DNA from 2 places in the Streptomyces sp. NPDC059373 genome. Region 2 is predicted to be linked to the other one. Evidence: predicted binding sites of a transcription regulator. Region 2 holds the regulator's gene; the other holds the start of a gene.
What was found. Region 2 encodes HspR, which represses chaperone genes until heat shock. Its sites were predicted from a motif close to TTGAGNNNNNNNNNCTCAA; they were not measured.
Positions count from the first base shown of each region.

Region 1 (11,807 bases), on a different contig from region 2:
GCCGCGACGACCAGTTGCCGGTCGCCGTTCGGCTTGACCAGGTCGATGGCGAGACCGAGGTTGACGTGGTCGGGCTTGACCAGCGTCGGCTTGCCGTCGCGCTCCGCGAACGAGTAGTTCATCGACGGCATGATCTTCAGCGCCTGCACCATGGCGTAGCCGATGACGTGCGTGAAGGAGACCTTGCCACCCCGGGCGCGCTTGAGGTGGTTGTTGATCACGATCCGGTTGTCGAACAGCAGCTTCACCGGGATCGCACGGACGGACGTGGCCGTCGGCAGCTCCAGTGAGGCGTTCATGTTCTTCGCCACGGCGGCGGACGGGCCGCGCAGCACGACGTACTCCGGACCGCCCTCGGCCGTCGCGGCGGCCTCAGCGGCCGGCACGGCCTTGGCCACCGGCGCCGCCTTGGGGGCGGGCGCGGGGGCCGGGGCGGGCTTCACCGCAGGGGCCGGAGCCGGAGCAGCGGCAGGGGCCGGCGCCGGTGCGGGCGCCGCCGGAGCGGCGGCCTGCGGCTGGGCCGGAGGCGCGACAGGAGCGGCCGGGGCCGGCGGTGTCGCGGTCGCGGCCACCGCGGAACCGGTGTCCGCTCCTGGCTTGTAATCGGCGAAGAAGTCCCACCAGGCTCGGTCTACCGAGTTCGGGTCCTGGAGGTACTGCTGGTAGATCTCATCGACGAGCCACTCATTCGGTCCGAAACCGGCGGCAGGGCTCTGGCCCTGCCCGTCGGTGTCGGTCGAGACGCTCGAGCTATTGGGGGACTGTGGCGACACGGCGGCAACCGCCCTCTTCCGCTTCACAAGGTGATGGACAGCGGAAATAAAGGCTACGCCTACCGGCGCCGATCACGCAGGCCTGGGGGTCAGTCGTCGCCTAAGTCACATCGGAAGGCTGGTTTCGCGGCAACTTTTGGCGGGAATGGGGTGCCGAATCGGCTGCGCCGGGTATACGTGACACTCCGCCGTGGGCACGCCCCCGCTGACCTGCTCAGGCCTGCTCGGCCGGGTCTCCTGCGACCGGGATGCGGTGCCGGGGCGCGTGAGCAGCCCCCGGGGGTCAACTCGGCGCCTGGCCCGAGCCCGGGAGGGTGACCCGGATACGGCAGCCCCGAGGGGATTCGGCCACTTGGATCGCGCCGCCGTGGAGATCGACGGCCCAGCGGGCGATGGCGAGGCCGAGCCCGGTGCCGCCGTCGCCCGAGGCGCCCGCGCCACCGCGGTTGAAGCGTTCGAAGACGCGGTTGCGCTCGGATGCCGGGATGCCGGGGCCCTCGTCGAGCACTTCGAGGTCGAGGCTGCCGGGACCGGTGCCGCGCCGGGCACGGACGGTGACGCGGCCGCTGGGCGGGCTGTGCTTGATGGCGTTGTCGACGAGGTTGGCGACGACCTGGTGGAGCCGTTCCGCGTCCGCATGAGCGGTCAGCTCGGGCGGGGAGACGTCCAGGTGCAGATGGACGTCGGCGCGGGGCCGGTGGCCTGCGCCGGGGCCGCCCTGGAGGCCGAGGCTGGCGGTCTTGATGACGGCCGAAAGGTAGGGCCAGACCTCGAAGCGCTTGGCGTCCAGCACGACGACCCCGCTGTCGAGCCGCGACAGGTCGAGCAGGTGGCTGATCAGCCGGCTCAGCCGCTCGGTCTGCTGCAGAGCGGTGCGCATCGTCTCCGGGTCGGCCTCGACGACCCCGTCCACCACGTTCTCCAGGACGGCGCGCAGCGCGGCGACGGGCGTACGCAGCTCGTGCGAGACATTCGCCACCAGCTCCTTGCGGTGCCGGTCCACGGCCTCCAGGTCGGCGGCCATGTGGTTGAAGGTGTCGGCGAGATCGCCGACCTCGTCGCGCCGTACGGCGGTCACGCGGCGGCTGTAGTCGCCGTTGGCCATCGCCCGGGCGACCGCGGTCATCTCGCGCAGCGGGGAGGTGAGCCCGTGCGCCACGAACTGGGTGATCAGCAGCGAGGCTATGACCGAGAAGATCGTGATGATGCGCATCTGGGTCTTGGACGCCACCGCCACGAAGATCAGCAGCGTCGTGATGAGCACCGAGACCACCACGAGCAGCTGCAGCGCCGCCTTGATCGACCGGAAGGGGTCGTAGGGCCGCAGCCCGGCCCACAGCTGCTCCCGCCAGTTGGCCCGCGGGGCGCGCGCGGCACGCGGTGCGACGCGCGCCGCGGGCTCGGTTCTGGCCATGGTTGTCCCCCCTCAGAGTTACGGGGCAGGTGTCTCCAGCGCGTAGCCCACCCCGTGCACCGTACGAATGCGCTCGGCGCCGATCTTGCGGCGCAGCGCCTTCACATGGCTGTCGACAGTACGGGTGCCGGAGGCGTCTGCCCAGTCCCACACCTCGGCGAGCAGCTGCTCGCGGGAGAGCACGGCGCGCGGCTGCTGCGCGAGGCAGACGAGCAGGTCGAACTCGGTCGGGGTGAGGTGTACGTCACTACCGCGCACCCGCACCCGGCGCTGCGCGTTGTCGATCTCCAGGTCGCCGAGCTGGAGGTTGCCGCCGCGGGGGTCACGGGCGGCGATCGTGGCGCGCTCGACGCGGCGCAGCAGGACGTGCACCCGGGCGGCCAGCTCGCGCATCGAGAACGGCTTGGTCATGTAGTCGTCGGCGCCGACACCCAGCCCGACCAGCATGTCGGTCTCGTCGTCCCGGGCGGTGAGCATCAGCACCGGCACGGGCCGGGACGCCTGGACCCGGCGGCAGACCTCCAGGCCGTCGTAGCCGGGCAGCATGATGTCGAGTACCAGCAGATCGGGCTGCCAGGCCAGGGCCAGGTCGACGGCGGTGGGGCCGTCACCTGCGGTGCGCAGCTGGAAGCCTTCGGCTCTGAGCCGGGCCGCGATCGCGTCGGCGATGGTCGGGTCGTCCTCCACCACCAGCACCCGCCGCTGCGCGCCGGGCGTGACCGCGCCGGCGTCGCCGTGCGTCGGGTTGGTGCTGTCCATTCGCGTCCCCCATGGTGACTGTCGTCTGTGTTTGCTGACCACGCAGCGTACGGGGCCTACGGTGGCCGAGGCTACGCGGGCTTCGTCGCGAGGTGTACGACATCCGGAACGCCCCGTTTCACGGGGATCTCAATGGTCCGGACCTGCGTGAATCCCGCCGCCGGCAAGGATTTTTCGAAGGTCGCCGACGGCTGCGCAGACCATACCGCCAGTACGCCGCCCGCTGACAGCCGCGTCCGGCAGGCCACGAGCCCCTCCGCCCCGTACAGCCCGTTATTGCCCTCGGTGACCGTCCAGTCGGGGCCGTTGTCGATGTCCAGGCACAGCGCGTCGTACGTCTCCGTGGCGTTCTTCACGTACGCCACCAGGTCGGCCTCGATCACCTCGACGCGCGGGTCCTCCAGCCCCTGCCCCGAAAACGCGGCGAGATGCCCCTCGCGGTGCCAGCCCACCACCGCCCGCTCCCGCTCCACGACCGCGATCCGTCCCCAGCGCGGCTCGCCCACCGCCTGAGCGAGGGAGAAGCCTACGCCCAGGCCGCCGATGAGCAGCGAGGGGGCCTCGCGGTCGGCCGGGAGCGCGGCGAGCGCCGTGTCGATCAGCAGCCGCTCCGAGCGGCCGTCGGAGGTGTCCATCAGGAAGCAGCCGTTGGCGATGATCTCGTACCGCTCGCCACGCCGCCGCAGGACCACCTCGCCGAACGGGCCCTCCCGGCGGTCGATCGTCTGCGGGCTCTCGTCCTCGTCGTCGTACATGAACACCATGAGTACACAGCTTGACGTGCTCCCCGGCCCGAAGTCCGGGGATTCCTCCCACGGTCGAGTGACCGTCCGGGTGGTTCGAACCCCTCCGCCGGAGGCCCCGCCGGGCACTGCTGCGTGCAGGGGTCAGCGGAAGGCGGTATCCGCTCCGATCGCCTGCACCGCGTCCAGCTCGTCCAGCCGGGACTGCAGGTGAGCGCGGATCCAGCCGAAGGCCTCCGCTCCCAGCGGGAGGCGGAGTGGCGGAGCGTCGAGGCCGACCGCAGCGATGATGGCCTCGGCCCCGCGATAGGGGTCGCCCGGCTGGGTGCCGTGCGAGGCTTCGAGCGCCTTGCGGGCCGGAGCGATGAGCTCGGCGTAATCCTCCATCGGCTCGCCCCACCGCAGCGATCGTCCGCTGGCCTCGGTGCGGAAGGGGCCGGGTTCCACGATCGTGACGTGAATGCCGAGATGGGCGACTTCGGCCGCGAGGGCCGCGGACATCCCTTCCAGGGCGAATTTCGTCCCGACGTAGGCGGTGCCGCCGGGCCCCGGCACCACACCGTTCACCGAAGACAGTTGAACGATGTGGCCCGAGCGCTGTCGCCGCAGACCCGGCAGGACGGCGCGGGCGACCGCCATCGCGCCGAAGACGTTCGTCTCGAAAATGTGGCGGAGATCACTCTCGCTCAACTCCTCGAACGCGCCCAGCAGCCCGTACCCGGCGTTGTTCACCAGGACGTCGATCCGGCCGAAGGCGCTCTCGGCTTCGGCCACGGCACGCCGAATCGATTCGGCGTCGGTGACATCAAGTCGTACGGCCCTGACCCGGTCCGGCGCGAGCGTCACGAGATCGGCGATGGTCGAAACGTCCCGAGCGGTGGCCACCACCCGGTCGCCATGAGCGACCACGGCTCGGGTGAGTCCCCGCCCCAAGCCGGAACTGGTCCCGGTGATGAACCAGACCCGGCCGCCGCCGGGCGCTTCAGCGTGCTGCTCGGTCATCGTGCTCCCCCGTACGTGCTTCGGATTTCCTGCGGCACCTGCGCCCCGCACGCGGACCTCTGCCAACGCGCTCACGGGTCGTCGTGCTCCGAGAGCACCCTAGAAGCCCTCTCGCGACCGTGAGGAATGGTTTTCCGGTGGACGCCGCAGGTGATCGCTCACAGCGAACGCCGCCAGGGGAACACCAGGGCCCTCAGAAGCATTGAGTCTGCATAGCTCAACTTGATTGCTTAGGGAGAGATCATGGCTGTTTCGCATTCGTCGTCCGCGCCGCTCACCCTGCCCGTGCTGCCCCTCGATGACGCGGTGGTGCTGCCGGGCATGGTGGTGCCGCTGGACCTGACCGACACCGAGGTGCGCGCGGCGGTCGAGGCCGCTCAGGCCGCGCAGCGGGCCGACGGCAATCGCAACAAACCGCGGGTTCTGCTCGTTCCACGTGTCGACGGGAACTACGCGGCCGTAGGCACCCTCGGCACCGTCGAGCAGGTCGGACGGCTGTCGGACGGCGATCCGGGCGCCGTGATCCGTGGCGTGAGCCGGGTCCGTATCGGTGCCGGGACGACCGGGCCCGGCGGGGCGCTCTGGGTCGAGGGCACCGAGGTCGTGGAGCCGACGCCCACCGAGGCGCCCGGGGCCGTGGCCGAGCTGGTCAAGGAGTACAAGGCCCTGGCCACCAGCTGGCTGCGCAAGCGCGGCGCCTGGCAGATCGTGGACCGCGTCCAGCAGATCGACGACGTCTCGTCGCTTGCCGACAACTCCGGGTACTCCGGCTTCCTCACCACCAAGCAGCGCGTCGAGCTGCTGGAGACCACCGACCCGGTGGCCCGGCTCAAGCTCGCCATCACCTGGCTGCGTGACCACCTCGCCGAGCAGGACGTCGCGGACACCATCCGCAAGGACGTCCAGGAGGGCATGGAGAAGCAGCAGCGCGAGTTCCTGCTCCGCCAGCAGCTCGAAGCCGTCCGCAAGGAGCTGGCCGAACTCAAGGGCGACCCGGAGAACGAGTCCGAGGACTACCGGGCCCGCGTCGAGTCCGCCGACCTGCCGGAGACGGTGCGGGAGGCCGCGCTCAAGGAGGTCGACAAGCTGGAGCGGTCCAGCGACGCGTCCCCCGAGGGCAGCTGGATCCGTACCTGGCTGGACACCGTCCTCGAGCTGCCCTGGAACACCACCACCCAGGACGCCTACGACATCCCCGGCGCCCGGGCCGTCCTGGACGCCGACCACGCGGGCCTGGACGACGTGAAGGAGCGGATCACCGAGTACCTGGCGGTGCGCAAGCGGCGCGCCGACCGCGGCCTCGGCGTGATCGGCGGCCGCCGGGCCGGTGCCGTGCTGGCGCTGGTCGGGCCGCCCGGCGTCGGCAAGACGTCGCTGGGCGAGTCCGTGGCCCGCGCCATGGGCCGCAAGTTCGTCCGCGTCGCCCTCGGCGGTGTGCGGGACGAGGCGGAGATCCGGGGCCACCGGCGTACGTACGTCGGGGCGCTGCCGGGCCGTATCGTCCGGGCGATCAAGGAGGCCGGGTCCATGAACCCGGTGGTCCTGCTGGACGAGATCGACAAGGTCGGCTCCGACTACCGGGGCGACCCGGCCGCCGCCCTGCTCGAAGTCCTCGACCCGGCGCAGAACCACACCTTCCGGGACCACTACCTCGAGGTCGAGCTGGACCTGTCGGACGTGGTCTTCCTGGCCACGGCCAACGTCCTGGAGGCCATCCCCGAGCCGCTGCTCGACCGCATGGAGCTGGTCAGGCTCGACGGCTACACCGAGGACGAGAAGGTCACCATCGCCCGTGACCACCTGCTCCCGCGCCAGCTGGAGCGGGCCGGCCTCGCCGACGGCGAGGTCACGGTCGAGGACGGCGCGCTGCGCAGGCTCGCCGGCGAGTACACCCGCGAAGCGGGCGTCCGTACCCTGGAGCGCTCGCTGGCCCGCATCCTGCGCAAGCTCGCGGCCAAGCACGAGCTGGGCGACCAGGAGCTGCCCTTCACCGTCACGCCCGACGACCTGCGCGGGCTGATCGGGCGGCCCCACCACGTCCCGGAGGCCCTCCAGGACCCGCAGGAGCGGCGCACGGCGGTGCCGGGCGTGTCCACCGGGCTCGCGGTCACCGGTGCCGGGGGCGACGTCCTCTACATCGAGGCATCGCTCGCCGATCCCGAGACCGGCGGTTCCGGGCTCCAGCTCACCGGGCAGCTGGGCGAGGTCATGAAGGAGTCCGCGCAGATCGCGCTGTCCTTCCTGCGCTCGCACGGCGCCGAACTGGAGCTGCCGGTCGCCGACCTGAAGGAGCGTGGCGTCCACCTGCACGTCCCGGCGGGCGGCATCCCCAAGGACGGTCCGAGCGCGGGCATCACCATGACGACCGCGCTGGCCTCGCTGCTGTCGGGCCGCCGGGTCCGCACCGACGTGGCCATGACCGGCGAGGTGTCCCTGACCGGCCGCGTGCTGCCCATCGGTGGCCTCAAGCAGAAGCTGCTGGCCGCTCACCGGGCGGGCATCACGACCGTGGTGATCCCGAAGCGGAACGAGGCCGACCTGGACGACGTCCCGGCCGAGGTCCTGGAGAAGCTGGAGGTCCACCCCGTGTCGGACGTCCGGCAGGTGCTGCAGCTGGCTCTCGAGCCGGCGGCGGCCGACGCGGGCCTGGAGGTTCAGGTCGCGGCGTGAGCACGTGAGCACGTCAGCACGTGAGCAGTAAGGCTTGAAACAGGGCCCCTTCCGCACTGCCGGGAGGGGCCCTGTCGTGCGTCAGCCGTTGGCGAGTGCCTGCAGGCGGTCGTACGCGCCGTTGAAGTAGTCCTGGTCCCCGGGGAAGGTGCCGGAGGAGGCGTACTGCCAGATCGTGTAGTACGACCAGCCGCTGGGGAGGGTGCCCACCGAGGAGCTGTAGCGGGCGATCCAGAGCGGGTTGTTGGCCGCCAGGGCGCTGCTGTTGCCCGTGCAGCTGGTCCACCAGCTGGTCGACGTGTAGATCGTCGGATAGCGGCCGGTGAGTGCGTGGACCTGGTTGCTGAAGGCCTGGATCCAGCTCACCATCGCGCTCTGGCTGAGCCCGTAGCAGGTGGCCCCGTACGGGTTGTACTCGATGTCCAGCGCCGGCGGCAGCGTCCTGCCGTCGCCGGACCAGCCGCCGCCGTGGTTCACGAAGTACGTGGCCTGGGCGGAGCCGGAGGAGTTGTCGGGGAGCGCGAAGTGGTAGGCGCCGCGGATCATTCCGACGTTGTACGAGCCGTTGTACTGCTGGGCGAAGTAGGGGTTCGTGTACGAGGTGCCTTCGGTGGCCTTGACGTACGCGAACTTGGCGCCGTTCGACCAGGCCGTCGACCAGGCGACATTGCCCTGGTAGCCGCTCACGTCCATACCGGGGGTCTGGGTCGCCTCGGCGGTGATCGGCACGTTCGCGGGGTCGCCGCCCTCGTGGGCGAGGATGGTCGAGCCCATCCAGTCCAGCTCCGGGTGCGGGATGGGCTGTTTGGCGCGGGCGGCGGCGGACGGGGCGGTGAGTAAGGCGAGAAGGAGCGCGACCAGGATTCCGGCCGCGATGACCAAAGGCCTGGATCTGTGCACGGACATGCGTGCCTCCATGGGCAATCTTGGTGTGACCATGTCATCCTCACCGCGAAGGTAGGGGCCCGCGGAGCCGCCGCGAAAGGCCATCCGGGGACGCCGTTGGTCTATGCCTGCGAAATACTGGGGCAGCTGCGGTAACCGCGGCCCGTGAAGGAAACTTTCACGTCTGAAAGCCGGGAAAGCGCGTGATGACGTGGACAAAGCCCAGAACGCCAGTGCGACCCGACCCGGAAACGGAAGTGGTGTGGACCAGAACGCAGGCCGGGAGGGCCGGAAAACGGCCCAGGACCCGGTGATGGACGCGCTCGAACGCGAGCTGACCGTCCTCCTCCGGCGGGCCCGGGCGTCGTCCGGCGAGATGGCCCGCGAGGTCCACCCCGAACTCGAGCCCGCGGCCTACGGACTCCTGGCCCGGCTGTACGAGACCGGCCCCGAGCGAGCCACCCTCCTGGCCGGCTACTTCGGCGTCGGCAAGGCCACCATGAGCCGCCAGCTCCGCGCCCTCGAGGACCTCGGCCTCATCCGCCGCGAGCCCGACCCCGCCGACGGCCGCGCCTTCCTCGTCCAGCTCACCGACGAGGGCCACGCCCGCTTCACCCACGTACGCGACGCCCGGCGCCAACGCTACGTCCGCCGGCTCGCCGGCTGGGACCCGGCCGAACTCGGCGACCTCGCCCGCCTGCTGCGCCAGCTCAACCAGTCCCAGGAGGGCTCTTAGGGCCGGTCCCGGTCGAGTTCCGCCAGGACCGCGGTCGCGTCGTCGTGCGTCTTCCAGCGCGGGAAGCGGGCGCCGTCCGGATCGGCGGTCTCGGTCGCCCGTACGCGGCGGATGAGCTCCTCGGGGCCGTGCTTGCGCAGCAGGGCGAAGGTGCCGGCCCAGTCGTCGTCGCCGAAGCCGTCCACGAGCCGGGTGGCGCCGTCCGTCAGGGCGGCGAGGGCCCGTACGCCCGCCCGGGGGGAGCTGCCGGTGACGGCGCGGGCGGCGACGCCGGGGTCGGCGGCGGCGGTGAAGAAGCCGCCGACCGTGTTGCGCTGGGCGTTCGTGACCGGGCCGAGGGCGCGGAGCCGGTCGAGGCGGTCGTCGAGGACGGGCCGTACGACCCCGTCCGCGCCCTCCACGAGAAGCACGGAGTCGGAAAGCACCAGATGGTCGACGGTGTCCGCATTCCACCGGACTGCGACGGCAGTTGCCTGCGGGGTGAGGTGGTGAGAAAGGTCACACGTATAACGGTGCAGTTCGGCGGTGCGTTCAATCGCGGTCGCGAGGCAGTCGGCAAGAACCAGGTCGGGACGCGAAACGGACAGTTCGATCATGGCGCCGCCCAGTGCGGCGACAAACCAGGGCACCGAGTGCACGCAGCCGCCACCGTCCGGCGGCGGGGTGACACCGTCGAGCAACACCAGAGATCCACAGGAATTACCGGCAGGGAGTGCGACCGCGACGAAGTCCTCGTTGGGGCGGTCGGGGGTTCCGGGCTCGGTCGAGGTCTCGATGCGCATGGGGCCCAGTATCGCGGCATGTTCGGTAGGTAATCGGTCGGCCCCGCGCAGCGAAGGCGCGCATCCTGCCAGGATCGGACGCGGGACGCCAAACCCGGCTACCGCATATGCCCGTGGCCGCAAAAACCAACCCGTCGGTGGGGTTGAACGTCAACTTGTCGGTGCGATTCACTCGTTCGGGTGTCGAGGTGGGGGACGCACATCTCCGCCCCAACATGGGCTGAGATGGTCGAGCCACATGCCGGGGTGGGATCAGTCGTTGCCGTGCTCGGCCGATGTGTCGTCATCTCGGGACAAGTGACCAGGCGAGACGGGATAGCGAACACCGGTGCGAACACGACGTAATCCACGTGAGAAGCGTGTGCGGCAGCGGCTGCTTGCCACGCTGCTGGTCAGCGCTGTCACGGTGCTGGCCGCTTCCGCGCCCGGGGTGGCCGTCGCGGCGGACGACCTGTCGGAGTCCCAGCGGCTGGTCGACATGGCGCAGTTGGACATCCAGGCCGTCTCCCTCGCGCACTCCCTCGCCGACGAGCGGGACGACATGGCCGCCTTCGTGGCCGGCGGCCGCAGCACCGCCTCCGGCGCCGGGGTCTCCGAGACGGAGCGCAGCCAGGTCGACCGGCAGGTGCAGGAGGTCACCACACAGGCGACCGCCGTCGACACCACCGACGCACCGGCCCTGGCCGCCGCCGTCGGCGAGGTCGTCCAGCGGCTCAGGGAACTCGCGCAGGTCCGTCAGAAGGCCCTGTCGGGGCCCGAGTCGGTGCAGGACACCGTCAACGCGTACAGCGCGGTCACCGACGCCCTCGACGGCATCGGCGCCGCCATCGCCCGCTCCCTCCCGGCCCGGGGCGCGGCCGCGGACTCCACGGCCCTGCCCGTGCTCACCCGGGCCGTCTCACAGGCCTCGGCCGAACGCGGGCTGCTGGTCGGCGCGCTCACGGCGGGCGGCAGCCAGTCCGCGCTGACCACCGCCGCGCAGACCGCCGACGTACGGCAGCGGGCGGCGCTGGCCGACTTCCGGCAGACGGCGTCGACGGGTGCACGCAAGCAGTACGACGAGACGGTCACCGGCTCGGACGCCGAGGGGGCCGAGAGCGAGCTGGCGAAGCTCACCGACCGGACCTGGCTGTCCGCCTCGGACCAGGCGCTCAAGCCGTCCTCCGTGGCGTCCGCGCTCTCCGCCCGGATCGACCTGATGCGCAGCGTGGAGTCCTCGCTCGTCGCCGCCGAGGCGGAGCGCCTCGCGTCCCTGCGCGACGACGATGTCACCGCCCTCGAACTGCACATGGCGCTCACGGCGGTGTGCTTCCTGCTGGCCCTCGGCGTCGGCGTCTCCACCGCCCGCTCCATCACCCGCCCCGCAGCCGCGCTGGCCCGCTTCGCACGCGGCTACCCGCACGACACGACCGAGGCCAAGGTGGTGGGCAACGACGAGTTCGCCGCCACCGCCCGCGCCATCAACGCCCTCGTCGCCGCCACCGCCGCCCTGCGCGAGCGGGCCGCCGCCCTGGACTCCGAGCACACCGCCCTGCTCGGCGTACGCGACGCACTGGCCGCCGAGCGCGACAGCCTGCTCGGCAAGCAGGACACGCTGACCTCACAACTCGGCTCGCTGCAGGGCACGGTCCACTCGACGTACGTCAACCTCTCCCTGCGTACCCTCGGGCTGGTCGAGCGGCAGCTCACCCTCATCGAGCGCCTCGAGGATCTCGTCCACGACCCGGAGGAGCTCCAGCAGCTCTTCAAGCTGGACCACCTGGCCACCCGGATGCGCCGCAACAGCGAGAACCTGCTGGTGCTCGCCGGGGCCGAGCACCCCACCGGGCAGCACGCCAAGTCGGTCCCGCTGGTGGACGTCGCGCGCGCCGCCATGTCGGAGATCGAGAACTACGAGCGGGTACGCATCCAGTTCCTGCCGGCCGGCCGGATCGTCGGCTTCGCGGCGGACGACACCAGCCACCTGATCGCCGAACTGCTGGAGAACGCCGCCGTGTTCTCCCCGCCGCAGGACGACGTGCACCTCAGCGGCTGGCTGCTGGA
Region 1 is NZ_JBHYXC010000022.1:36,979-48,785, reverse strand. Features, by position in the region: gene ACFXJ5_RS26065 (multifunctional oxoglutarate decarboxylase/oxoglutarate dehydrogenase thiamine pyrophosphate-binding subunit/dihydrolipoyllysine-residue succinyltransferase subunit) at 1-773, opposite strand, end outside; gene ACFXJ5_RS26060 (ATP-binding protein) at 1,057-2,187, opposite strand; gene ACFXJ5_RS26055 (response regulator transcription factor) at 2,206-2,946, opposite strand; gene ACFXJ5_RS26050 (spermidine synthase) at 3,018-3,710, opposite strand; gene ACFXJ5_RS26045 (oxidoreductase) at 3,834-4,691, opposite strand; gene lon (endopeptidase La) at 4,935-7,361, shown strand; gene ACFXJ5_RS26035 (lysozyme) at 7,443-8,267, opposite strand; gene ACFXJ5_RS26030 (MarR family winged helix-turn-helix transcriptional regulator) at 8,560-8,982, shown strand; gene ACFXJ5_RS26025 (hypothetical protein) at 8,979-9,764, opposite strand; gene ACFXJ5_RS26020 (nitrate- and nitrite sensing domain-containing protein) at 10,126-11,807, shown strand, end outside.
Region 1: the regulator HspR is predicted to act here: its motif matches at 4,894-4,912, upstream of lon (endopeptidase La).

Region 2 (11,807 bases):
GCGAGCGCACCGCGGACCTCCAGCGGCTCCAGGCCGAGTACCAGAACTACCGTCGCCGGGTGGAGCGGGACCGTATCGCGGTCCGGGAGATCGCCATCGCGAACCTCCTGACCGAACTGCTCCCGGTCCTCGACGACATCGGCCGGGCGCGGGATCACGGCGAGCTGGTCGGCGGCTTCAAGTCCGTCGGCGAGTCGCTGGAGACCGTGGCCGCCAAGCTGGGCCTGCAGCAGTTCGGCAAGGAGGGCGAGCCCTTCGACCCGCTGGTGCACGAGGCCCTGATGCACAGTTACTCGCCGGACGTCACCCAGACCACCTGCGTGCAAGTCCTCCAGCCCGGGTATCGCATCGGTGAACGCACCATCCGCCCCGCGCGGGTGGCGGTCGCCGAGCCCCAGCCGGGGGCGCAGAAGGCCGATGAGACGTCCGAAGAGGAGAACGGTGGCCCCGAACAGGGCTGACGCGTCACACGCAGGAAGCAGGAAGGAGGGACGTCGAGGATGAGCATCAGCAGGGACCTGCTGGAGAAAGATCTTTACAAGGTCCTCGGCGTCCCGAAGGACGCCACCGAGGCCGAGATCAAAAAGGCGTACCGCAAGCTCGCCCGGGAGTTCCACCCGGACGCGAACAAGGGCGACGCCAAGGCCGAGGAGCGTTTCAAGGAGATCTCCGAGGCCAACGACGTCCTGTCGGACACCAAGCGCCGCAAGGAGTACGACGAGGGCCGCGCCCTCTTCGGCAGCGGCGGCTTCGGCCGTCCCGGCCAGGGGCCCGGCGGCTTCAGCGGTGGCTTCGACCTGGGCGACCTCTTCGGTGGCAGCCAGGGCGGCGGCGGCACGGCGGGCGGCGGCTTCGGCGGCGGCCTCGGCGATGTCTTCGGCGGCCTGTTCAACCGCGGCCCCGGACGCGTCCAGCCGCGCCGTGGCCAGGACATCGAGACCGAGGTGACGCTCAGCTTCACCGAGGCCGTGGACGGCGCGACCGTGCCGCTGCGGATGTCCAGCCAGGCCCCCTGCAAGGCCTGCGCCGGCACCGGCGACACCAACGGCACGCCCCGCGTGTGCCCCACCTGCGTCGGCACCGGCCAGGTCTCGCGCGGCGGCGGCGGTGGCTTCTCCCTCACCGACCCCTGCGTCGACTGCAAGGGCCGGGGCCTCATCGCCCAGAACCCCTGCGACGTCTGCAAGGGCAGTGGCCGGGCCCGCTCCTCCCGCACCATGCAGGTCCGCATCCCGGCCGGCGTGACGGACAACCAGAAGATCCGCCTGCGCGGCAAGGGTGCCCCCGGCGAGACCGGCGGCCCGTCGGGTGACCTGTACGTGATGATCCACGTCGACCCGCACCCCGTGTTCGGCCGCAAGGGCGACAACCTCACGGTCACCGTCCCGGTCTCCTTCACGGAGGCGGCCCTCGGCGGCGAGATCCAGGTCCCCACCCTCGGCGGCCCCCCGGTGCGGCTCAAGCTGCCCCCGGGCACCCCCAACGGCCGTACGCTGCGCGCCCGCGGCAAGGGCGCCGTGCGCAAGGACGGCACCCGGGGCGACCTTCTCGTCACCGTCGAGGTCGCCGTCCCGCCGGCCAGCGAGGGCAAGGCCCTGGACGCCCTGGAGGCGTACCGGAACGCGACCTCGGACTTCGATCCACGGGCAGAGCTGTTCAAGGCCGCGAAGGGAGCCTGACGTCATGAGCATGGACGGCATGGACGGCATCGGCGGTGTCAGGGGGCGTAACCCCTATGAACTGACCGAGGAATCGCCGGTCTACGTCATCTCGGTGGCCGCCCAGCTCTCAGGCCTCCATCCCCAGACCCTCCGCCAGTACGACCGCCTCGGCCTGGTCTCCCCCGGCCGCACCGCCGGCCGTGGCCGCCGCTACTCCGCCCGCGACATCCAGCTGCTGCGTGAAGTGCAGCGGTTGTCGCAGGACGAGGGCATCAACCTCGCCGGCATCAAGCGCATCATCGAGCTCGAGAACCAGGTCGCCGCCCTCCAGGACCGCGTCGCCGAGCTCGCCGCCGCCGTGGAGGGTGCCGCCGCCGCCCTCCAACAGCGCGAGGCCCAGGTCCATGCCTCGTACCGGCGCGACCTGGTCCCGTACCAGGACGTCCAGCAGACCAGCGCGCTGGTGGTGTGGCGGCCCAAGCGGCCGGAGTAGCCACTCCTGCACAGCCGTTCTCAGCGCGGAGCAGTCAGGCCCGTCACCCGGGAGGGTGGCGGGCCTGTTGTCGTCTGCGGGTCAGGGCCGGCCCATCGCCCGGGTGAGGGCGATCTCGATCACGACCCGGCTCGGGTTCTCGCCGGGGGTGCGGCCGTACCGCTCCGCGTAGCGGCGTACGGCGTCGGCGACGGCCGCCGGGTCGGTGTTGACGGTGGCGGTGCCTTCGAGGGTGGCCCAGCGCGCCCGGTCGATCTGGCAGACGGCGACCCGGGCGGCCTCGGGCCGGGCCGCGAGGATGTTGGCGACCTTGCGGCTGGCCTTGTTGGTGATGATGCGCGCGACCCCGGCCCCGGGGTCGTACGTCACGCCGACCGGGACGACGTGCGGAGAGCCGTCGGGGCGGTGGGTGGTCAGGGTGCAGAGGTGGTACTCACGCCAGAAGGCGAGGTAGTCGGGGCCGGGGTCGCGCGGGTTGATCGTCATGGTCAGCAGGGTGTCAGAGGGTCAGTCCGGGACGGTGGCGGAGACCTCGTTCGAGGCGTCCGACTGGATGTTCTCGTCCCAGTTGACCACGGTGACGGCGTAGTAGTACGTGACCCCGCGCAGCGGGACATTGCTGTCGGTGCAGGTCACCGCGTACGGGGCAGGGTCGGTGTCGGTCGGCTGGTAGCAGTCCTCGAGGTAGTTCGCGGAGGTGATCTCCACCGGCGAGGTGGTCGACCGGTAGACGTGGTAAACCGTGGCGAAGCGGGTCGTCGGCATGGTCCAGCTCAGCTTCACCGCCGAGTTGGCGGTGACCGTCGCCGTGAGGTCGGTGATGGCCGCGGGGTGGAGGTCGTCGCGCGAAGTGACGCTCACCACCGGGGACTTGGCCGAGGAGTTGTTGACCTTGTCGAGGGCGGTGATGGCGTACTCGTACGTCTCGCCCGTGGTCGCCGGCGAGGTGGTGTAGCCGGTCGACGTCACCACGGGGCCCGCGGTCCAGTCGCCGGCGGAGCCCGTACGGACGTAGACCTGGTAACCGGCGAGGTCGGCCTCGGTGTTGGCGTTCCAGGTCAGGGTGGCTTGGGCGGTGTCGTCGTCATACGTGGCGCTCAGGCCTGTCGGGACGGCGGGGGCGGTCCAGTCGGGTGTGGTGACGGCGGCGCCGGAGGACTTGGCGGAGGCGTTGCCGGCCCTGTCGACCGCGGTGACGGCATACACGTACTGCAGGCCCGTGGAGGGCGGCCGGTCGGTGTACGCGGGTGAGGTCAGCAGCGAGCTTCCGCTGATCTTCGTCCAGGTGGTGGCCGTCGACGGGCGGCGGTAGACGCGGTAACCGGCGAGGTCGAGTTCGACGTTGCCGGACCAGTACAGGCTGCCGTCGCCGTTGCTGAGGTACGCCGCGTGCATGCCGGTCGGAGCCAGCGGCTTGACCTTGTCGACGCCGGCCGAAGTGCGCGGGGTGTAGCCGAACGTGATGTTCGCCCTGCCCTTGAAGGCGGCGAACTTGACGGTGATGGTGTGCTTGCCCTTGGGGACGGTGACGTTGACGGTCTTCTTCCGGGTCGTGGTCACGTCCTTCCAGAGGTCGATCTTCCGCTTGCCGTCGAGGTAGACGTGGACGCCGTCGCGTACGGCGGTGGAGAAGGCGAACGGTCCGCCGGAGCCGAAGTCGCGGGTCATGGTCCAGCGGATGCCGAAGTTGTCCTTCGGCAGGGTGACGCCTGCCGGGTCGCCGGTTCCGTAGTCCTTGCTGATGCCTGTCTCGCAGGCGGTCTTCTTGGGGTCACCCTTGAAGGTGGTGTTGGGGTAGTACTGCGCCTTCCAGTAGCCGCTGGGGCACGTGACGGCGGCCTGCGCGGTGGTGGCGGGCGCCAGGCCGGCGGCGGCGATGGCAAGCGAGAGCACGGCGACGGAGGCCGCGCGACTGCGTATGGACATGTAAAGGATCCCCTCCCTGTGGGGATCTTGGCAGAGGTGTGAAGGATCAGCGAAGAGGTTCGATGAGGTTCGATCAGGGCTGTGGGGCAGCTGAGGTGCGGCTGTGCGCCGCGCATGCTGGCGGTCGCAACCTTGAGTGGAATAGACTCAACTTGTCTCAGGTTGGAAACAGCAGGTTTTGACCGCCGACCGAGGAGGAGGGCTACGCGGACGTGGACGCCGAGCTGACCATCAAGAGCCGGGAAGCGCTGAACGCCGCCAATGCGAAGGCGGTGTCCGGCGGGCATCCGGACCTGACGCCTGCGCATGTGCTGCTCGCGCTGTTGGAGCAGCCGGAGAACGAGAACATCCTCGACCTGCTGACCAGCTCGGGCGCCGAGCCCGGCACCGTACGCCAGGGCGCGGAGAAGCTGGTCGAGGCCCAGCCCAGCGTGCAGGGTTCGACCGTGGCACCGCCCGGGGCGAACCGCGATCTGCTGGCAGTGGTGGCCGACGCGACGACCCGGGCGAAGGAGCTCGGGGACGCGTACATCTCCACCGAGCACCTGCTGATCGGGATCGCCGTGAAGGGCGGTCCGGCCGGTGAGCTGCTGACGCAGTACGGTGCGACCGGCAAGAAGCTGCTGGACGCGTTCGAGACCACCCGGGGAGGGCAGCGCGTGACCAGTCAGGACCCCGAGGGGACCTACAAGGCGCTGGAGAAGTACGGCACCGACTTCACCGCCGCCGCCCGCGAGGGCAAGCTCGACCCGGTCATCGGCCGGGACAACGAGATCCGGCGCGTGGTGCAGGTGCTGAGCCGCCGCACCAAGAACAACCCTGTGCTCATCGGCGAGCCGGGCGTCGGCAAGACCGCCGTCGTCGAAGGCCTCGCCCAGCGCATCGTCAAGGGCGACGTGCCCGGGTCGCTGCGCGGCAAGCGGCTGGTGGCACTGGACCTGGGCGCGATGGTGGCCGGGGCGAAGTACCGCGGGGAGTTCGAGGAGCGGCTGAAGGCCGTACTCGCCGAGATCAAGGCCAGCGACGGCCGGGTCATCACCTTCATCGACGAGCTGCATACGGTCGTCGGCGCGGGCGCCGGCGGCGACTCCGCCATGGACGCGGGCAACATGCTCAAGCCGATGCTGGCGCGCGGCGAGCTGCGCATGGTCGGCGCGACCACCCTCGACGAGTACCGCGAGCGCATCGAGAAGGACCCCGCGCTGGAGCGGCGCTTCCAGCAGGTGCTGGTCGCCGAGCCCTCGGTGCAGGACACGGTCGCCATTCTGCGCGGCCTCAAGGGACGGTACGAGGCGCATCACGGCGTACAGATCGCCGACTCGGCGCTGATCGCCGCCGCCCAGCTCTCCGACCGCTACATCACCTCACGCTTCCTGCCCGACAAGGCCATCGACCTGGTGGACGAGGCCGCGTCCCGGCTGCAGATGGAGATGGACTCCTCGCCCGTCGAGATCGACGAGCTGCAGCGCGCCGTCGACCGGCTGCGGATGGAGGAGGAGTCGTTGCTGGCCAGCGCCTCGGCCGACAAGGAGCGGGGCCTGTTCAAGAAGCGCGACCCCGAGCAGGACCTGTCCGACGACGGCCGCGAGCGCCTGGAGCGGCTGCGCAAGGACCGCGCCGAGCGCGAGGAGCAGCTGCGCGGCCTGACGGCCCGGTGGCAGAAGGAGAAGGCGATCCACACCCGGGTCGGCGAGCTGAAGAAGCGGCTCGACGAGCTGGAGACCGAACGCGAACTCGCCGAGCTCAAGGCCCCCGAGACCGGCGACTGGGTCACCCCCGGCAAGATCCGCACTGAGCTGATCCCGGCCGCCGAGAAGGAGCTGGAGGTGGCGATCGCCGCCCAGCAGGAGCTGGAGGGCATGGTCGGCGAGGAGGTCGGCCCCGACGACATCGCAGGCGTCGTCGCCGCCTGGACCGGCATTCCCGCCGGGCGCCTTCTGGAGGGCGAGACCGAGAAACTCCTCCGTATGGAGGAAGAACTGGGCAGGCGGCTGATCGGCCAGACCCAGGCCGTACGGTCCGTCTCCGACGCCGTACGCCGCGCGCGGTCCGGCATCGCCGACCCCGACCGCCCCACCGGTTCCTTCCTGTTCCTCGGCCCGACCGGCGTCGGCAAGACCGAACTGGCCAAGGCTCTCGCCGACTTCCTCTTCGACGACGAGCGCGCCATGGTCCGTATCGACATGAGCGAGTACGGCGAGAAGCACTCCGTCGCCCGCCTGGTCGGCGCCCCGCCCGGCTACGTCGGCTACGAGGAGGGCGGCCAGCTCACCGAGGCGGTGCGCAGGCGCCCGTACAGCGTGGTGCTGCTCGACGAGGTCGAGAAGGCGCACCCCGAGGTGTTCGACGTCCTGCTGCAGGTGCTGGACGACGGGCGGCTGACGGACGGCCAGGGCCGGACCGTTGACTTCCGTAACGTCATCCTCATCCTCACCTCCAACCTCGGCAGCCACTTCCTGGTGGACCCGGTGCTCAGCGCGGCCGAGAAGAAGGAGAGCGTCCTGGAGACGGTCCGGGTGTCCTTCAAGCCGGAGTTCCTCAACCGGCTCGACGACATCGTGGTCTTCTCCGCGCTCGCCAAGGACGAGCTGCGCCACATCGCGCGGCTGCAGACCGACCGGCTCGCGGCCCGGCTGCGGGACCGTCGGCTTACGCTGGAAGTCACGGACGAGGCCTTGGACTGGCTCGCCGACGAGGGCAATGACCCCGCGTACGGCGCCCGGCCGCTGCGCCGTCTCGTCCAGACCGCCATCGGCGACCAGCTCGCCCGGGAGATCCTCTCCGGCGAGGTGCGTGACGGCGACACCGTGCGCGTGGACCGAGCCGGCGACCGGCTGATCGTCGGCACGGCGAAGTCACTGTGACGCTCCGTCCCCGGATGGGGGAGGATGGCGGGTAATCCGTACGAAGGGAACCTCAACGGTGAGCATCGACCCGTCCTCGATTCCGAATTTCGGGGGCCAGCCGGACCCCGATCCGTCCGAGACTGCCGGAAACGTGGTCATCCCCGACCAGGACCTGGTCAAGCAGCTGCTGGAGCAGATGGAGCTCAAGTACGTCGTCGACGACGAGGGTGACCTCGCGGCGCCGTGGGAGGAGTTCCGCGCGTACTTCATGTTCCGCGGTGAGGAGGACCAGCAGATCTTCGCGGTCCGCACCTTCTACGACCGCCCGTACACCGTCGACGACAAGCCGCAGCTGCACGAGGTCATCGACGACTGGAACCGCCGCACCCTGTGGCCGAAGGTCTACACCCACACCAACGACGACGGCTCGGTACGGCTGATCGGCGAGGCCCAGATGCTGATCGGGCTCGGCGTCGGCCTGGAGCACTTCGTCTCCAGCACGGTCAGCTGGGTGCGGGCCTCGATCGAGTTCGACAAGTGGGTCGTCGACACGCTCGGCCTGGAGAAGGACGTGGAGTCGCCGAAGCAGGACGAAGGCGACGACGAGAGCTGAGCTACCGCCGGGTTGGGGGTAGGCCGTCCGCCTTGCGGAACGCCTTCCCGCAACCCGGTCAGCCCGCCCGCAGCCCCTTGAGGCGGGTCACCGCCTCCGTGAGCACCTCGTCGCGCTTGCAGAAGGCGAAGCGTACGTAGGGCGCGCCCGCCTCCTTGTGGTCGTAGAAGACCGCGTTGGGGATGGCGACGACACCGACCCGCTCCGGCAGCGCGCGGCAGAAGGCGAAGCCGTCCGACTCGCCGAGCGGGCGGATGTCGGTGGTCACGAAGTACGTCCCCGCCGGCCGGAAGACCCTGAAGCCGGCGTCCGCGAGGCCCGCGCTCAGCAGGTCCCGCTTGGCCTTCAGGTCGGCCTGGAAGCCCGCGAAGTACGAGTCCGGCAGCCGCAGCGCCTCGGCGACGGCGTACTGGAAGGGCCCCGAGGCCACATAGGTCAGGAACTGCTTCGCCGACCGCACCGCGCTGACCAGCTCGGGCGAGGCGGTCACCCAGCCGACCTTCCAGCCGGTGAAGGAGAAGGTCTTCCCGGCGGAGCCGATGGTGACGGTGCGCTCCCGCATCCCGGGGAAGCCGGCGAGCGGGAGGTGCTCGCCCTCGAAGACCAGGTGCTCGTAGACCTCGTCGGTCACGACCAGCAGGTCCCGCTCCACCGCGAGCTCCGCCACGGCGGCCAGCTCGGCCCGGCTCAGGACCGTGCCCGTCGGATTGTGCGGGGTGTTGAGCAGGATCAGCCGCGTCCGCTCCGTCACCGCCGCCCGCAGCTTGGCCAGGTCCAGCCCGAACGCCTCGCCGTCCGGCCGCAGTGTGACCGGGACGCGTACGCCGCCCGCCATGGCGATGCAGGCGGCGTACGAGTCGTAGTACGGCTCCAGCGCGATCACCTCGTCGCCGGGCTCCAGCAGCGCGAGCAGTGCCGCCGCGATCGCCTCCGTCGCCCCCGCGGTGACCAGGACCTCGGCATCAGGGTCGTACTCGAGCCCGTACCGCCGCTGCTGGTGGTCGGCGACGGCGGCGCGCAGCTCGGGCACGCCCGGCCCCGGCGGGTACTGGTTGCCGCGCCCGTCCCGGAGGGCGCGCACGGCTGCCTCGCGGATCTCCTCGGGGCCGTCGGTGTCGGGGAAGCCCTGGCCGAGGTTGATGGAGCCGGTTTTGAGGGCCAGCGCGGACATCTCCGCGAAGATCGTCGTCCCGAATGCGGCCAGGCTCCGGTTCAGATACGGCCTTGCTCCCATGACACCAGCTCCCTACGGCATACGGCATACGGCACACGTCCCACGCGACGCTTTGACACTAAACGATGTCCCGCTCGGCCCGGCGCCGGCTGCCGAACCTCTGGACTTCCTCAACTCTGCTTTGGCCCGCTGAGACCGCGGGCATGACCGTGCCACGTACGACACGTAGGACAGGCGCAAAGAAAGGGGGGCTTCGGAGATGACCATATTCCTGATCATTTTTGGGGTGCTGTTCGTCGCGGGGATGATCGCGAGCAACCGGAAGCCGCGGGGCAGGAACGCGAAGCGCTCGAACAGCGGCGGCTACACCGACAGCGGGGCAAGCGCCAGCTGGTGGGCTGGCGGTGCCGGCTCGTCGGACGGCGGAGGCGGTGGTCACCATGGGGGTGGCGGTCACTCGTGCGGGGGAGGGCACTCGTCGTGCGGGGGCGGATCGTCGTGCGGCGGGGGCGGGGGCTGCGGAAGCAGTTGAGGCAGGTGCGGTCCGAGCGGCCGCGTGAAATTGCGGACAGCCCATGCCTATTCGCATATGCGCCCGGCGGGTTCCACTCACCCGCCGGGTGTCATAACGCAGAACATCTGAGCCATTACGCGCCCTTGGGGATGTAAAGCGGCCGGAGATGGGTAAAAGAGCTGAGGGCACCGCGCATTCATGATTGCGTATTCACCGACCCCCGACCCGACGTGGGCGCGAGCCGACGGACCATGTATCAGATGATCCCCCCACAGGCGCGGGTCGGCCCACCACCTCACCTCACCTCACCTCACCACGAACCCTTACTCCATCGCGTCCCTGCGATGTGCTTGCGGAGCCGACCCATGCTCACCACCCTGCAGACCGCCTACACCGACACCCGCGCCGGAGACCTGGCCTGGTGTCTGGGCAAGGACGCGCTGCCCGCGCTCGCCGTGCTCGACCGGCGCCTGGGCGCCGACGGCTCCGGCCCCGGCGCCGGTTCCGGCGTACAGGTTCAGATGCGGCTGCTCGGCGCCTCCCATCAGGTGATTCTCGACTCGCCGCGAGGCCGCTGCTCGGAGACCGTGGCCTGTATGAAGGGCAGTACCGATCCGCTCCCCTTCGGGGTCGCCAAACGGGTGGCGGGCTGGGACTACGAATTCGCCGCCCGTATCGAGACCCTGTCCCGGGGATCCTTCGCCGGACGCGCCCAGGAACTGCTCGCCCTGGTGGCCGACCATCCCAACGGCCTGGCGGGAACCTTTCCGGGTGACCCGCACGCCTTCACGGCGATGCTCGTCCAATACGGCAACGACGGTGTCCATTGGCGGACCTGGCACGCCTATCCACAGGAAAACCGCCTCGTGGCCACCCGCTCACGGCTCAGCGCACTCCCATAACCAGCCTCCAATCCGCCCCCGGAATACGCGCATCCCACCCTTGTGGGTGACGAGTTGCGCCGCAAACCTGACATACCGTTCAGCCATGATCGACCAGTCGCCCCTTCGCTCGGCCCGACCGGCCCGCCGGCTCCGACTTCCCGTAGCCGCCGGGCCGGCCCGTGCGCTGGTGCTGACGGCGGTGTTCGTCTGCGCGGCATGCGGACTGGTCTACGAACTCGAACTGGTCGCCCTCGCCTCGTACTTGGTCGGCGACTCCGTCACCCAGGCGTCCGTGGTGCTGTCCGTCATGGTCTTTGCCATGGGCGTCGGTTCGCTGCTCGCCAAACGGCTCCGCCTGGTCGCGGCAGCCGGCTTCGCGGCCGTCGAGGCGGCGCTGGCGCTGGTGGGCGGACTCTCCGTCATGGCCCTCTACGCGGGCTTCGCCTGGCTCGGCCAGTCCCGGCCCGCCATGATCGTCTTCGCGTTCGCGATCGGCGTGCTCATCGGCGCCGAGGTCCCCCTGCTGATGACCCTCATCCAGCGCATCCGCCGCCAGGACGCGGGTGGCGCCGTCGCCGACCTCTTCGCCGCCGACTACGTGGGTGCCCTGGCCGGCGGACTCGCCTTCCCCTTCCTCCTGCTGCCCTTCCTCGGCCAGCTCACCGGCGCCCTCGTCACCGGCGCGGTCAACGCGGTGGCCGGCGGCGTCATCGTCCTCTGGCTCTTCCGCAGTGACCTCAGCCGGCGCGCCCAGCTCCGGGTCCTGCTCGTCAACCTCGCCGTCCTCACCCTGCTGGCCGCCGCCGCGCTGGCCTCCGGCCCCTTCGAACGGGCCGCCCGGCACGCGCTGTACGGCGGCGACGTACGGCTGGCCGAGCAGACCGCCGTCCAGGAGGTCGTCCTCACCAGCACCCCGCGCCGGCTCTACCTCGACGGCCACCCCCGCGGCGGCTACCAGGCCGCCTTCGTCCGCCCCGCCATGGCCGGGCCCGGGCCCCGGCGCCGCGTCCTGGTCATCGCGGGGGGCGACGGACTCGCCCTGCGGGAGGCGCTGCGCTACCCCGGAGTGCGGTCGGCCACCGTCGTCGACCCGGACGCCGAGCTGATCCGCCTCGCCCGTACGGACCCGGGGCTCACCGTGCTGAACCGTCACTCCTTACGCGACCCCCGCGTCCGCGCGGTCCCGGCCGACCCCTTCGACTGGCTCCGGCGCGGCCGGCCCGGCACGTACGACGTGGTCCTGGCGGACCTGCCCGATCCCCGGCTCTCCCGCAGCGCCAAGCTCTACTCCCAGGAGTTCTTCGGCCTGGCCGCCCGCACCCTCGCCCCCGGCGGCCGCCTCGCCGTCCACACCGGTGCGGCGGCCCCGCACACCCTGTGGACGGTCGACGCCACGCTCCGGGCGGCGGGCCTGCACACCACGCCCTACGTCGACGGCCCACCCGGCGGCGGCCGTTCGGGCATCGTCCTCGCCGCGACGCGTTCCGCGCCCAGCCTCCCCCCGGCCCTGCGCGCCGCCGCCGAAGCCGCCTCCGCCACCCGCATCCGGGGCCTGCCCCCGTCGACCCTGATCCGCCCGCGCGTGGGCTGAGGGCAACCGGACGGCGGGCGGCGCGAAAAGACCCCCAACCGCGCCGGAGGCGATTAGGCTCCGGGGCCATGGACCACGAGGTATTCGTTCCGTTTCCGGCCGAAA
Region 2 is NZ_JBHYXC010000002.1:136,156-147,962, reverse strand. Features, by position in the region: gene grpE (nucleotide exchange factor GrpE) at 1-461, shown strand, start outside; gene dnaJ (molecular chaperone DnaJ) at 501-1,679, shown strand; gene ACFXJ5_RS04865 (heat shock protein transcriptional repressor HspR) at 1,699-2,154, shown strand; gene ACFXJ5_RS04860 (pyridoxamine 5'-phosphate oxidase family protein) at 2,236-2,640, opposite strand; gene ACFXJ5_RS04855 (PA14 domain-containing protein) at 2,662-4,080, opposite strand; gene ACFXJ5_RS04850 (ATP-dependent Clp protease ATP-binding subunit) at 4,293-6,944, shown strand; gene ACFXJ5_RS04845 (YbjN domain-containing protein) at 7,003-7,539, shown strand; gene ACFXJ5_RS04840 (pyridoxal phosphate-dependent aminotransferase) at 7,598-8,773, opposite strand; gene ACFXJ5_RS04835 (DUF2617 family protein) at 9,593-10,129, shown strand; gene ACFXJ5_RS04830 (polyamine aminopropyltransferase) at 10,215-11,702, shown strand; gene ACFXJ5_RS04825 (SRPBCC domain-containing protein) at 11,771-11,807, shown strand, end outside.